Regions from separate parts of the Actinoplanes sp. NPDC051470 genome, predicted to be linked through region 1. Evidence: riboswitches for the same ligand, from Rfam matches in the RefSeq annotation. Region 1 holds a riboswitch; the other holds the start of a gene.
What was found. Region 1 has a riboswitch for ZMP and ZTP ahead of AB0M54_RS31750 (tetrahydrofolate dehydrogenase/cyclohydrolase catalytic domain-containing protein). Riboswitches for the same ligand answer to the same signal wherever they lie in the genome.
Positions count from the first base shown of each region.

Region 2: another riboswitch for ZMP and ZTP. It lies ahead of AB0M54_RS46760 (glycine hydroxymethyltransferase); the one in region 1 lies ahead of AB0M54_RS31750 (tetrahydrofolate dehydrogenase/cyclohydrolase catalytic domain-containing protein).

Region 1 covers NZ_JBFBAA010000022.1:29,832-37,319, reverse strand. Annotated here, with positions in the region: gene AB0M54_RS31765 (glycosyltransferase family 2 protein) at 1-891, shown strand, start outside; gene AB0M54_RS31760 (hypothetical protein) at 1,102-3,828, shown strand; gene AB0M54_RS31755 (DUF1616 domain-containing protein) at 3,828-4,709, shown strand; ZMP/ZTP riboswitch at 4,717-4,801, shown strand; gene AB0M54_RS31750 (tetrahydrofolate dehydrogenase/cyclohydrolase catalytic domain-containing protein) at 4,813-5,676, shown strand; gene AB0M54_RS31745 (FAD-dependent oxidoreductase) at 5,673-7,115, opposite strand; gene AB0M54_RS31740 (SGNH/GDSL hydrolase family protein) at 7,108-7,488, opposite strand, start outside.
Region 2 covers NZ_JBFBAA010000061.1:177-7,664, reverse strand. Annotated here, with positions in the region: gene AB0M54_RS46775 (discoidin domain-containing protein) at 16-3,081, opposite strand; gene erm (23S ribosomal RNA methyltransferase Erm) at 3,337-4,089, opposite strand; gene AB0M54_RS46765 (sodium:proton antiporter) at 4,299-5,771, opposite strand; ZMP/ZTP riboswitch at 5,803-5,893, shown strand; gene AB0M54_RS46760 (glycine hydroxymethyltransferase) at 5,931-7,346, shown strand; partial or broken gene AB0M54_RS46755 (IS110 family transposase) at 7,429-7,488, opposite strand, start outside.

The sequences.
Region 1 (7,488 bases):
CAGAACTACCCGGCCTTCCGGGTGCTGGTCGTGGACAACGCCCCCACCAGCGACGCCACCAAGGAGGTGGTCGAGGCCGCGGCCGCACGCGGGCACGTCGACTACCTCTGCGAGCCGGCCCCCGGCCTGTCCTTCGCCCGCAACACCGCCGTCAAGGCGGCGCCCGGCGAGATCCTGGCCTGGATCGACGACGACGAGCGGGCCGACGTGAACTGGCTGGCCGAGGTGGCCCGGGCGCTGGCCGACCACCCGGACGCCGACGTGATCTCCGGCGTGATCGTGCCGGCCGAGCTGGAGACCCAGGCCCAGCTGTGGTTCGAGCAGTTCGGCGGGCACAGCAAGGGCCGCGGCTTCAAGCCGGACGTGTTCAGCCCGGCCACCGCGCACAAGCAGAGCCCGCTCTACCCGCTGCCGCCGTTCGGCACCGGGGCCAACATGACCTTCCGGCCCGGCGTGATCGAGCGGATCGGCGGCTTCGACGTGGCGCTGGGCGCCGGCACCCCGGCCATGGGCTCGGAGGACACCCTGGCCTTCACCCAGGTGCTGGTCGGCGGGGGCACGATCGTCTACCAGCCGTCGGCGGTCACCCACCACTACCACCGGCGTGACCTGGCCGGGCTGGAGAAGCAGATGGTCGGGTACGGCGCGGGGCTCACCGCGGCGTACACCAGCCTGGTGCTGAGCCGGCCGGGGCTGCTGTGGCCGCTGATCAAGCTGGCCCCCACCGCGCTGCGCGACCTGACCGGGTCGGACAGCCTGCGCGTCTCCACGCTGCAGGACGACTTCCCGCGCGAGCTGCTCAAGGCGAACCGGAAGGGGATGCTGGCCGGCCCGCGGGCGTACCTCAAGGGCCGCCGCGCCGCCCGGGCCAGGGCCCGGAGCGACAGCTGACCGTGCCGATCGCCCGAACAGCGGAAAAGTGGACCTGGTCCGGGGCAACATCGGAACAGGGACCACAGATGTCACGAGACCAGATGCCCGCCGGGGACATTCATGCCGAAGGACGACACACCCGAGCCGCGCACGCCACCAGGCTTGCCGCCGGCTCCGGTGACGTCGATCAACGGCGCCGGGTCCCCCGACGCCGCGGAGGCCCGCGAGATGTCTGACCAGCGATCCGGCGACCGGACCGCGACCGAGGAAGCGCCCGAGCCGGACGACCGCGCCCGCGGCACGGCCCAGGTGCCGGGCGGACGGCCGCCGAACCGGGTCGAGCCCGCCCGGGGCAAGGCGCGGGTGCGGCCGGCCGGGCCGGTCGAGGCCACCCGCACCAAGATCGCCGACATCCAGACGACCGAGGGCGTGCCGGCCAAGCCGATCCCGCCCGCGCAGGCGGCCGCGGCCGTCGGCGCGGCGCCGGCGCCCGAGGCCCAGGTCGCGCCCGAGGCCCAGGTCGAGGCCCAGGTCGAGGCGCCTGAGGCCGAGGTCGAAGTCGAGTCGCCTGAAATCGAGTCCGAGGAGCCCGTGGCCGCGGACGCGGAGGTCGCGGCGCCGGATGCCACCGACACCGTTGAGGCAGAGCCGGACGAGACCCCGACCGAACCCGAAGCCGAGATCGAGACCGCCGAGCCGGAGGCCGTCGTCGAGACGGCGGAGCCGGAGGCCGTCGAGGTCGTGGAGGCGGACGCCGTCGTGGCGACGGTCGCGCCGGACGTCGACGAGCCCGCGCAGGCCGAGGAAGACGCGGAAGCCGCCGAACCGGACGACTCTCAACCTCAGGTGGAGGCTGAGACTGAACCTCAGGCTCAGGTCGAGACCCCGGCCGGCGAGCACCCGACGCAGGTCATCCCGGTCGTGCCGGCCATCGACGAGACGGTCCGGATCATCCCCGGCGAAGAGACCGTCAAGATCATCCCGGGCGAGCGCACCAGACGAATCATCCCCGGGGCGGAGGAGACCCGCCGCATCACGGTCGTTCCGGGGCGCTCCGTGCGTACCCAGAAGATCCCGGTGGCCGCCCCCCTCGCGCAACCCGAGGTCGAGCGCCGCAAGGCGCCCCGCGGCGGACCCTACGACCTGGGCCGCGCGCCCTGGGTGCTGCTGCTGTCCAGCCTCGGCGTGCTGCTCGTGGCGCTGGCCTACACCGGCGGCCGGTCCGGCGCCGGCAGCGCCCCGATCGCCTACTGGATCGGCCAGGTGGTCGTCTTCACGCCGGTCGTGCTGCGCCTGCTGAGCCGCCGGATGGCCGGCGTCGCCGAGTCGTTCCTGCTGGTCATGGGCCTGGCCATCAACCAGTACCTGCTGAAGTGGATGTACAGCCCGGACCAGTTCCGGTTCCCGGACGAGCTCCAGCACTGGCTGGCCACCACCACGATCATGGAGACCGGGAAGCTGTTCCAGCCCAACCCGGCGCTGCCGCCCGCGGTGCACTTCCCCGGCCTGGCCGAGATGGGCGCGGCGATGGCGTCGATGACCGGGCTGCCGGTCAGCGGGGCCGGGATCATCGTGGCCGGCGTGGCCCACCTGGTCTTCGTCGGCGTGCTGTTCGTCTGCGTGCTGCGGGCCAGCAACTCGCCCGCGGTCGCCGGGGTGGCCTGCGCGACGTACGCCACCGCCCTGCACTACCTGTTCTTCAGCTCGATGTTCCTCTACCAGACCGCGGCGCTGCCGTTCTTCATGCTGACCATCTGGGCGACCCGGCGGTGGCGGGCCGAGGGCGGCAAGCCGTTCCAGGTGATCGCGATCGGCTCGATGGCGATGACCACGGTCAGCCACCACGTGACGGCGTTCGCGCTGGTCGCCACCCTGCTGCTGCTCGGCGTGACCGAGCTGTTCACCGAGAAGCCGCGGCGCTGGTCGGCGCTGGCCATGCCGCTGATCGCGCTGGGCGTGGTGACGGCGTGGATCCTGCTGGTGGCACGGGACGTGATCTCGTACCTCGAGGAGCCGATCCAGCAGGTCGCCACCACGATCGACACCCTGATGGGCGGCACCAGCGACGCGTCCACCGCGGCGCCGGCGGCCCCGATCTACCAGCTGATCCTGCAGGGCTCCGGCCTGCTCGGGCTGCTCGTGCTGTTCATCGCGGTGGCCCGGGACATGGTCATCCGGCGGGACCGGGACAGCTGGCGCTGGGCGGCGGTGATCGGCGGCCTGGTCTTCTTCGCCGGCAACGGGGTGCGGTTCCTGGGGCAGAACGGGCCGGAGATCGCCGGGCGGCTGTCCACGTTCACCTACATCCCGATCTCCATCGTCGCGGCGATCGCGCTGGTCCGGGCGGTGCAGATTTTGCCGTCCCGGGACTCGGCGGGACGACGGCACTGGGTGGCGCCGGCGCTGGCCACGCCGCCGCCGACCGGCCGGAACCTGGTGGTCCGGGTGCTGGCCGGCTCGGCCCTGGTCACGCTGCTGATGATCGGCGCCCGGGCCGGTGGCTGGCCGCCGCTGGGGTCGCTGCTGCCGGGCCCGTACCTGGCCGGCGGGTTCGAGCGGTCGGTGGACGCGTACGGGGTGGACGCGGCCGAGTGGGAGCTGCGGGTGCTCGGACCGGGCAACCGGGTCGGCGGCGACGTCACCTCGGTGTCACTGGCCTCCACGTACGGGCGGCAGGACCCGGTCCGCGAGGTCGGCCCGCTCTACTACGCCGACGAGTGGGGCCTGAGCGAGGACGAGCTGGTCGCCTCGATCCGGGTGAACTACCTGGTGGTCGACCGCCGGCTCAGCACCCAGCTGCCGCAGAGCGAGGCGTACTTCGAGAACGACCCGCACGCCGGCCGGATCACCGAGCCGCTGACCACCCGGCAGCTGACCAAGTTCGACGCGCTGACCGACGTGGACCGGCTGTACGACAACGGCACCGTCCGCATCTACCGCATGGGGGTGCAGTAATGAACTCCACGACGGTGAAGGCGCGCGCGCTCCCCGTCCTGCTGTCGGCGCCGGTCCTCACCGCGGCGGGCACCGTGGCGGCGGCCGCGTCGGTGCTGGCCGGGCCGCGGGCGCTGGCCATCCCCGGCGGGCTGGCCCTCGGCCTGCTGCTGCCCGGCCTGGCCCTGATCGCGCTGATCTTCCGGTACCGGACGCTGAGCGCGGTCGAGCGGACCGTGCTGGTGCCGGGGCTGAGCCTGGGCACGATGATCGTCTCCGGCCTGCTCCTCTACGTGGCCGGCTTCAAGCTCGACCGGGTCTCGTGGGCGCTCGGCCTGGCCGGGATCACCCTGGCCGTGCTCACCCTCAAGGCGGTGCCCGAGCGGGTCTGGCAGGGCGAGGAGGAGGACGAGCAGGAGGGCCCGAAGACCGAGCTGATCCCGGTCTTCCGGGACGACGCGCCCAAGCCGCCGCCCGGTCCGTTCGCGCCGACCTCGCCGGAGCAGAAGCTCGAGCGGCGCACGCTGGTCAAGCAGCTGCTGCCGATGCTGCTGGTGCTGGCCGTGATCGGTGGCGCGAGCTGGCTGTCGTACGCCAACTCGCACGACAGCTACCAGGTCACCGTCACCACCCTGTACTCCGACCTGCCCGGCCCGGTGGGCGCGGACAACGGCTGGGACGTCGACATCCGGGCGACCGGCCTGGTCGAGGCGGACGGGCCGTACACCGTGGTGGTGACCGACCCGACCGGCAACAAGATCATCGAGCGGCGCATCCCCGGCGGCGACGGCGCGTGGGGCGCCACCATCCGGCTGCCCTCGGCGACCCGGATGACGATCGGCCTGTACCGCGCGGGTGACACCGCCGCGTACCGCACGGTGATCGTGGCGGCGGCGCAGTAGTAGGTTGGTTTCCTCACGCGACTGGCGGCACCGAGGATGGCGACCACCATCGGGGAGCGTGGTCGTGGGCGCCGTCCGCCTGGGTGCCCACGCGGGAGAACCCATGACTGACACAGCAAGGCTGCTGCCCGGCGCTCCGGTCGCCGGCGCGGTGCTCGCCGACGTGGCCCGCCGCGCCGCCGACCTGCGGGCCCGCGGTGTCGAGCCGGCCCTGGCGACGATCCTGGTGGGCGACGACTCGGCCAGCGCCGGGTACATCCGGATCAAGCAGAAGCAGGCCGCCGAGCTGGGCTTCGTGTCACCGCACGAGCACCTGCCGGCCGACGCGAACCAGGACGACCTGAACCGGGTGATCGCCCGGTTCAACGACGACCCGGCGGTGCACGGGCTGCTCATCCAGTACCCGATCCCGGGCCACCTCGACTACGACGCCGCCCTGATGACCGTCGACCCCGACATGGACGTCGACGGGATGCACCCGCTGAACCTGGGCCGGCTCTCCAGCGGCCGGCCCGGCCCGGTCCCGTGCACCCCGGCCGGCATCGAGGCGCTGCTCGCGCACTACGAGATCCCGGTGGCCGGCCACGAGGTGGTCATCCTGGGCCGCGGCGCGACGATCGGCCGTCCGCTGGCGATGCTGCTCGCGCAGAAGCGGCCGACCGCCAACGCCGCGGTCACCGTGGTCCACACCGGCGTGCCGGACTGGGCCCGCTACACCCGCCGGGCCGACATCCTGGTCGCCGCGGCCGGCGTGCCCGGCATCATCCAGCCCGAGCACGTCCGGCCGGGCGCGACCGTGATCGGCGCCGGCGTCCGCTACGAGGGCCGCCGCCTGCTGCCCGACGTCGACGAGTCGGTGGCCGAGGTGGCCGGGGCGATCACCCCGCGGGTGGGCGGCGTCGGCCCGACCACCGTGGCCATGCTGTTCCGCAACGCGGTCACGGCGGCCGAGCGGGCGACCCGCTAGAACCACTCAGCGGCGGCGCGCCGGACGGCGTCCGGGTCGTCCTCGCCGGCCCAGGCCACGACGCCGTCGGGCCGGACGAGGACGGCGCCGGCCCCGAGGCCGTCCCCGGCCGTCCCGGTGGCGTACCGGATCCTGTCGTCAGCGACGCCGCGCAGGCGGCCGGGCCCGAAGTCGAGCAGGACGCCCCGGCCGGCCTGGAGCAGGTCGCCGAGGCGGGTGCCGTCCACGAGCCGGAAGTCCGGGGCGGTACGGCCGGCCAGCGGATGATCCTGGCCGAGGTCGTAGCGGATCGACGTGCCGGCGGTCCGCTCGTACACATAGGTCGTGCCGTCCCGGGTGCCGAGCAGGTCGCGGATCAGGGCCTGGAGCGCCGCGGCGTGCGGGCCGGGCCTCATCACCGCCACCTGGGCCCGCGACCAGTCGAGGACCCGGGCGCCGACCGGATGACGCTCGCGGGTGTAGGTGTCGAGCAGGCCGTCCGGCGCGGTTCCGCGTACGGTCGCCGCGAGCTTCCAGCCCAGGTTCATCGCGTCGCCCAGGCCGAGGTTGAGTCCCTGCCCACCGAGCGGCGAGTGGATGTGCGCGGCGTCGCCGGCCAGCAGCACCCGGCCCCGGCGGTAGGTCGTCGCCTGCATGGCCCGGTCGGTGAAGCTGGACGCCAGGTGGACCTCGCTCAGCGTCACGCCGGTGCCGGACACCCGGCGCAGCACGGCCTGGAGGTGGTCCCGGGACGGCGGCCGCGAGCGGTCGAACGCGCCGCCGTCGAAGTCCATGAGGCCGACGTAGCCGTTGCCCGGCGGCCGGATGTACATGCCGGTCGGCGTCAGGGTGAAGCCCGGGCTCAGCTTCTCCTTCTCGGCGATGGTGGCGAGCATGAGGTAGCCGGTGAGCTGGGGCTCGGTGCCGGTGAAGGCGAAATCGGCCGCCGCGCGCACCGTGCTGCGCCCGCCGTCGCAGCCGACCACCCAGCGGGCCGGGTACTCGTCGTCGCCGGCCCGCACGACCACCCGGTCGCCGGCCTGGACGACGCCGGTCACCGTGACGCCGCGCCGGATCTCGACGCCGAGCTCGACCGCCCGCTCGCCCACCGCCGAACCGACCGCTTCGAGGCTGGTCATGATGCCTTCCAGCGCCGGGCCGGGCCGCTCGTCCACGGCCACGTCGGCCGGGTCGAGCATCAGGCCGGCGAAGTGGCTGACACTCCGGGGCGGCAGCTCGCCGAGCCCGGACGCGTCCAGCAGCGACGGCAGCATCCCGCGGCGGTAGAAGGCTTCGACCGACCCGGCGTTCAGGCCCCGCATCCCGAGCGGCATCGCCTTCCACGGGGAGCTCGCGTCCGCGTCCCGTTCGAGCACCAGCACCGAGCAGCCCGCGAGCCCGAGCTCACCGGCCAGGAACAGCCCGACCGGGCCGGCGCCCACGATCACGACGTCATGCACGAGAGATCCCCTTGAACAGTGCGAGGTCGATGGAGTCGGCCAGGGCCTGATAGCCGGCGTCGCTGCCGTGCACGTCGCCCGCGTGGAAGCCGTCCCGGGTGCGGGTGGGGCCGGCCGGGTCGCGCCACACGGCGTCGAAGTCCAGCACCGCGTCGAACGCGCCGCCGGTGCGGATCCAGGCGTTGACCGCCTGCCGGGCGTCGTCGCCCTCGGGTGAGTACATGGGGTCGTTGCCGGCCGGCGTGAGCGTGGCGGCGTACACCTTCACCCCGCGTCCGCGGGCCCGGGCGATCAGCTGGTGGTAGCCCGCGATGATGTCGCCGGGCGTGATCGGCCCGCCCGGGAACATGGTCAGGAAGCCGGCCAGCTCGGG
Region 2 (7,488 bases), on a different contig from region 1:
GAATCGGGCCCGGGCTCAGCCGAAGGCGGCGAACTCGATCAGCTCGGCATCGCCGCGGCGCCAGCCGTCGACCACCACGGCCAGGTAGCGGGCCGAGGTGTCGAGCGGGATCTCGGTCAGACGGCCGGGCCGGCGGACCCGCGCGACGGCCGGGTAGGACACCCCGTCGGTGGAGCGCTCGATCCGGATCGGCGGCCGGCTGCCCTTCGTCCAGGACAGACGCAGCGACGACACGGTCGAGACGGCGCCCAGATCCACCACCATGCGGCCGGTGGGACCCGGACGCCACGACGTCAGCGGGTTGGCGTCGACGGCGAAGGACGGGGAGTTCATTCCCACCGGGAGCGGGGACGTCGGGAACGTTGTCCGGGAACGGGCCAGGTCGGAGGTCGGGGTGATCGGGCCCCCGGGGACGATCACGGTTCGAGCCTGACCGGCCGCGAGGCGCACCGGGGTCGACCAGGCGCCGGACATCAGAGTTACCGCCACCGGTGACGAGGGTGGCGCGGTCACCGTGACGCGGTGTGAGTTCACCACCTCGAAGCGGGTGCCGATGGGCGGGTGGCCGGAGACCACGAAGCGGGGTGGTTCGACCCGGCCGGTGGCCGCGGGCTGGGTCACCGACCAGGCCAGGCCGTCGCGGCGGACGGTCTGGAGGCCCTGGTAGAGGCGGCGGGTGGACGGGATGATCACCGTCGCGCCGCGGACCGGGTCGTGCGAGAGGTTGAAGAGGCTCAGGTAGCCGTCGGCGTCGCTGGCGCGCAAGGGGGGCGGGGTGCGCGGGATGCGGCGGCGGGACAGGGCGGGCAGGTCGAGGCCGTCGCGGGCGTAGCCCTCGATCAGGACGGGGGACGCGGGGCCGGTGGCCGCGATGACGCCGGTCGAGGTGACCGTGATCGGACGGTCGGTGCCGTGGGTGACCAGCGCGGCGCGGCCGTCGATGTCGACCCAGCCGCCGGAGATCTCGTGCGACTGCGGCACGACGACGGCGTCGGACCAGCCGATCGCGTCCATCGACGTCTGGATCACGTACTTGGTGGCGTACGCGGACTCCCAGAAGAGCCTGACCCCGGCGACCGAGACCGGCGAACCCAGATCGACCGCGAACCAGCTGTCCTGCCGGTGTCGTTGGGTGCGGTCGACGGCCCAGCGGGTCTCGGGGTTGCCGTCGGTGGCGTTGTAGGCCGGGTAGGTCACGTCGGACGACGACGCCGCGGGCAGGGCGCCCTGGGCGATGTCGGCGCCGGCCTCGTCGAGGACGCTGAAGGTCCACAGTGAGTAGCCGTACTGGTTGGCCGCCTCGCGACCCTGCATGCGGACGTAGCGGGCGTTGCGCGGCTCGAACCGCAGCTCGTCGACCCCGCCGTCGCCGCCCCCGCCGCCGCTGCCGTCCAGCGTGAGGGTGCCGGTCGAGCTGGTGAACGTGCGCCGGCCGGTGAGCCCGGGCATGCCGGGCATGTCCAGGTTGAACAGGCTGAGCGGGCCCTCGTCGGTGCCGATGCCGGTGCTGGCGTACACCACCGTGCCGGTCGGCAGCGTGGCGTACCCGGCGAAATTGTCACCGAAGGTGAGCACCGCGGCCGTGGCGTCGACGCCGTCGCGCAGCCGGTCGTAGGCCCGCGTCCACGTCTCGTCGGGATTGCGGGCGGAGGCCGGCACGAAGGCCGCGGCGCGGGTGTCGACCAGCCAGTTGTCGTGGCGCGGCTGCCAGAGCAGGTTGACGTAGCCCTGCTTGGTGACCGTGGCGGCGAAGGCCGAGACGGACTGGTGCGCGGTCAGGCCCACGTCGGGGCCGAAGTCGCGGGTGCCGCTGGCCCGGGCGAAGAACTCGGCGCTCGACACCGGCCGGGTCGGTGTCCGGCGGCGCCGGTGGAAGAGGTAGGCGATGGCGAGCTCGGCCCGCGCCTCCGGCTCGTACTTGTCCTCGCCGCTGAACTTGGCCAGCCGGTACTCCGGCTCGTGGCGCAGATACGGCACCAGCCGGGCGGCGAGGTCGGCCTCGGCGCGGGCGGCGTCCTGGTCGCCGATCACCTGGGCCAGGTAGGCCAGCGGCAGCACGTCCCGCCCGTACAGGTGGTAGCGGTCGGCGATCATCGGCATCACCGGCTCGCCCGCGTCGCTGGCCAGCAGCCGCAGCGTGCGCCACAGCTGCTGCCCGTTGGGCTGGTGCAGCAGCACCTCGGGCACCGGCTTGCCGGCGGCCAGGAAGTGGATCGCCGCCCGGCCCGCGGTCCGCCACAGCTCGGCCTGGTAGTGCGGATTCACCGTCTCGTGGTTCTCCACCACGAACGTGTCGTGGATGTTGTGCGCGCGGCTGCGTTCCTTGACGAGCAGCCCGTCCAGCCGGGCCAGGTTGGCCCGGTCGGCGGTCGGCAACCCGCTGGCGTTGGCCGCCCAGAACGAGAACCGCTCGCGCAGCGCCGCGTCGTCCTTGCCCCAGGCCAGCCCGGGGGCGATGGCCTGTGCGTAGACGCCCATCTCCTCGAGCTTGGTGTCGCCCCGCCAGCCGCCGGCCGCGCCGTTCGGGCTCCACTCGCCGCTCATCGGATCGTCGGAGTAGGCCAGCCCGAACGCGTACGCCGCCTGCCCCGACGCGATCGCCGCGACCCGGGTCCGCGTCCGCGCGTCGAGTTCCCGCCAGAGCAGCCGCGCGGCCAGCACGAAGTACAGCTCGAAGGTCGAGTCCCAGAACAGCTGCTTGCCCCACTCGTCCCCGCCGGCCAGCCGGTTCGTGCCGGCGAACCGGGCGATCGTGGCCACCGTCCGGGCCAGCAGGGTGTTCTTGGCAACACCGGCCAGCGCCGGGTCGTAGTCGCGATCGGTGAGCAGCACAGCATTGCCCAGCACCGCCGCGAACCGGAAGTCGGCCGGGCTGTAGGCGCCGATGCCTGGATCCCACTGTTGCTCGACCCAGCGTGTGTGCAGATGCAACACACGGTGATAGATGTCGGCGACTCCGTCCGATTTGGGCGGACTTTGCAGGGGGTCGGGCGTGGCGGCGACGTCGAGCGGGGCCGGCAGGGTGAGGCCCGCGCCGAAGACCCCGCCGTAGGCGAGGAAGCGGCGGCGGGACAACGACACTCGGACCTCCACGTCGCGGCAGACGAGCAATGAATATCCCGCCACGACACGCCCTGACAAATCGGAGCAGTCTTCGTTATAGAGACGCTCCTTTTCGATCAAGATCAAGTTCAAGATCAAGGTCTGGATGTCGTAGCTGGGTGGGTGGTGCTGACCGTCGCTCCCGCCGAGGCCGGGCGCGAGGCTCCAGGCCGCTGGCGCGGCCAGAACGGAGCCGCGCACCCTTCATTCTGCGTAAGTGGTTGAACCCCCCGGTCACTCCAGGAGGCGGAAGAGGGTTAGCCACTGCTCGGGCCATACGGCTCCTACCGGGGTGTCCGCCCAGACCCGGACTGCTCGGCAGGCGCCGGATGCGCGGCGGCCGTAGCGGCGGGACAGGGTGGCCTGTAGGGAGCCGCCGACGCCGGAGAAGCCGAGGTCGACGAAACGGCGCCAGGCCGGCATCAGTGACGGTGCCACCAACGGGATGTCGCGGTGGATCAGGCGCAGGATGGCGCCGTCGACGGCCGGGACGGGACGGAAAGCTGTGCGCGGGATGGTGGCGCCCAGTTGCCAGTCGTGGGTGGGCCAGGTCAGGAGGGTCAGCCGCGTCCAGCGGTGGTAGTCGCCGGTGCGTTTGCGGGCGTATTCGCGCTGGGTGACCAGGGTGGCGTGATCGAGGAAGGCGGCGTCGAGGCACCACGAGACAACGGCGGCCGTCAGGGCGAACGGCACATTGCCGACCACCGCGAACGGCTCCCGTGGCGGCGTGGCGGCGAGGAAGTCGCCGACCACCAGCGAAGCACCGTCCACCGGGGTCGCCACCGCCGGATCCACCTCGTAGGCCACCAGGGAACGGCAGCGCGGCACCAGCATCCGGGTCAGGTGGCCGCGGCCGGCGCCCACCTCGTACACCAGGTCGTCGGGTTTGAGGTCGGCCGCGTCACACACCTGACGGAGGACGCGGCGGGAGGAGAGGAAGTTCTGTCCATAGATGCGGCGAGCACGCCGCGGAGAAGAGGGCGCCATGACCATGTCCTGGGAGAAGGAACAACGGACTCTGGACGGCCCTGGTGAGAAGCGAGCGGAAAGAGAGCTACGCGCCCAGGACCGGACGCCGGTCGCGCAGGCGGATCGAGTGCATCGAGCCCCGCGCGGGCGTCATCGCCATCGTGAGCAGGGCGTGCGTCGTGTGCATCCGGCGACCGTAGCGCCCACCGGAGAGTCGCGACAGCGAATTACCCGGCCGCCTGCCGCAGGTCGACCTCGGCGATCAGGTCGCGGGCGGTCGCCTCGTCCATCCGCCGGTCCATGACGGCCTGGCCCAGGGCGGTGCGCTGCCCGTCGTACCCGTCGATCCCGGCGATGATCTCCGCACCCTGCCGGCGCATCTCCCCGGCGCTCGTCTCCTCCGCCCTCAGGTCGATCTTCAGCCACCGGCTCATCGCCCGCAGCGTCGTGCCCTGGATCAGCAACGTCCCCAGGGTGATGACCAGCGCGATCACCTGGATGGCATCGCGGCCGGGCACATCCTCCGGAACCGCCGCGGCCGCCGCCAGGGTGAGGATGCCGCGCATGCCGGTCCACGACACGAGCAGCGTCTCCTTGCCCGACAGCGGCTCGAACGGCTGACCGCCCCGCCGCTCCCGCCACGTCTCGTAGCGCTGCCGGAAGACCAGGTCGCGTTCCAGCCGCCGCTTCCACTGCCGGTCCTTGAGCGCCCACCGCCCGAACAGCAGGAACACCGCCGCCAGCCGGATCACGATGGCGGCCACCAGCAGCACCCCGGCCGCGAGCAGCGTCCGGCCCAGCCCGAACTCGAGGTCGGTCAGGACGAACCTCAACTGCAGGCCGATGTACGCGAAGACGAAGGTTTCGAGCAGGAAGTCGAGCACCGGCCAGACCCGGTCCTCCTGGATGCGTGTCAGGTGGGCGCCCTCGTACTGGTGCCGCGGGTCGAAGGTCAGGTTCGTGGTGACGCCGAACGAGGCCACCACCACGGCCAGGATGCCCGACGCGTGGATCTCCTCGGCGGCCAGGAACGCGGTGAACGGCAGCAGCAGGACCAGCGACGTCTCCAGCGCCGGGTTGTGCAGCCGTTTGCGCAGCCACAGGGCGCCGGCGGCGAGGATCCCGCCGATCGCCATCCCGGCGACCGCGGTGTAGAGGAACTTCCCGATCCCGCCGGCCCAGGTGGTGCTCTCGCCGCTGACCGCCGCCACCGCGATCGTGAACAGGGTCAGCGCGGTCGCGTCGTTGAGCAGGCTCTCGCCGGTGAGGATCGAGGTGACCCGTTTCGGCAGGCCGATCTCGCCACCGTGCGACACCGTGGTGATGGTGTCCGGCGGGGCGAGCACCGCACCCAGCACGAACGCCGCCGCCAGCCCCATCGACGGCAGCAGCCACGACGAGATCACCCCGAGCGCGGCCGTGGTCAGCAGGACCAGCAGGACACCGAGGGTGAGGATGGGCCGCAGGTTGGCGCCGAGCGACGTGAACGAGGCGGTCCGGGCGCCCGAGTAGAGCAGCGGCGGCACCACGATGGCCAGGATCAGCTCACTCTCCAGCTCGAGCCGCGGCAGCCCCGGTATGAAGGACGCGGCCGCGGCCAGCACCACGATGACCAGGCCGGGTTCGATGCCGCGCCGCTTGGCGATGGCGGACACCGCGATACCCAGTCCGATGATGAGCAGGATCTCGACACCGTTCACGTTGATCAACCTAGAGGCACCGGTATGCTTTGGCGCGGGCCGTGACTGGCGTGTTCGGATGGGCAACCATCGGGGAGCGGCCCCGTCACCGATGACGCCTGCCGTGCGCCTGGGCCTTTCCCGTACGTGTGCTGTCCTTGCACAAACCGTGGAGGTCCGATGAACGCCGAGTCCCAAGCCTTCCGCTCCGCTCTCGAGGTCGTCCGCACCATCGAGCCGCGCATCGCCGACGCGATCGCCCAGGAGCTCACCGACCAGCGTGAGTCGCTCAAGCTGATCGCCAGCGAGAACTACGCGTCACCGGCCGTGCTGCTGGCCATGGGCAACTGGTTGTCCGACAAGTACGCCGAGGGCACCATCGGCCGCCGCTTCTACGCCGGCTGCCAGAACGTGGACACCGTCGAGTCGGTCGCCACCGAGCACGCCCGCGAGCTGTTCGGGGCGCCGTACGCGTACGTCCAGCCGCACTCCGGCATCGACGCCAACCTGGTCGCGTACTGGGCGATCCTGGCCGACCGGGTCGAGGTGCCGTATCTCAAGAAGTTCTCCAAGCGCCAGGTCAACGACCTGACCGACGCCGAGTGGGCCGAGCTCCGGGCGGCGTTCGGCAACCAGCGGATGCTCGGCATGTCGCTCGACGCCGGCGGCCACCTGACCCACGGGTTCCGTCCCAACATCAGCGGCAAGATGTTCGACCAGCGCAGCTACGGCGTCGACCCGGCCACCGGCCAGATCGACTACGAGGCGTTGCGGGCCACGGCGCGCGAGTTCAAGCCGCTGGTGATCGTCGGCGGCTACTCGGCGTACCCCCGCAAGGTGAATTTCCGCATCATGCGCGAGATCGCGGACGAGGTCGGCGCCACCTTTATGGTTGATATGGCCCACTTCGCCGGACTTGTCGCCGGCAAGGTCTTCACCGGCGACTTCGACCCGATCCCGCACGCCCACATCGTCACCACCACCACCCACAAGAGCCTGCGCGGCCCCCGCGGCGGCGCCGTCCTCTGCGGCCCCGAACTCTCCGACCAGGTCGACCGCGGCTGCCCGATGGTGCTCGGCGGCCCGCTGGCCCACGTGATGGCGGCCAAGGCGATCGCGTTCGCCGAGGCGCGGCAGCCGTCCTTCGCCGGCTACGCGCAGGCGATCGTCGACAACTCCCAGGCGCTGGCCGAGGGCCTGCTCCAGCGCGGCGTCCGGCTGGTCTCCGGCGGCACCGACAACCACCTGGTGCTGATCGACGTGCACCCGTTCGGGCTCACCGGCCGCCAGGCCGAGCAGGCGCTGCTCGACTCCGGCATCGTCACCAACCGCAACGCCATCCCGCAGGACCCCAACGGCGCCTGGTACACCTCCGGCATCCGCGTCGGCACGCCCGCGCTCACCAGCCGTGGGCTGGGCACGGCCGAGATGGATCAGATCGCCGAACTCATCCACACGGTGCTGTCCCAGACCACGCCGGCCGCGGGTTCGAAGGCCAAGTACAACCTCGACGCCGCCCTGGCCGACCGCATCGGCAAGCAGGCGACCGAACTGCTGGCCCCGTTCCCCCTCTACCCCAGCGTCGACCTGGGTTGATTCCCAAGATCAAGGTCAAGGTCAAGAAATTCATGTCGTGCCTCGGTGGGTGGCGCAGACCGTCGCTCCCGGCGCCCCTCTGTCAAGGGGTGTCGGGGGTTGGTGTTTTAGGGTGGTGGTTGGCGGGTCCGGGTTGTGACTT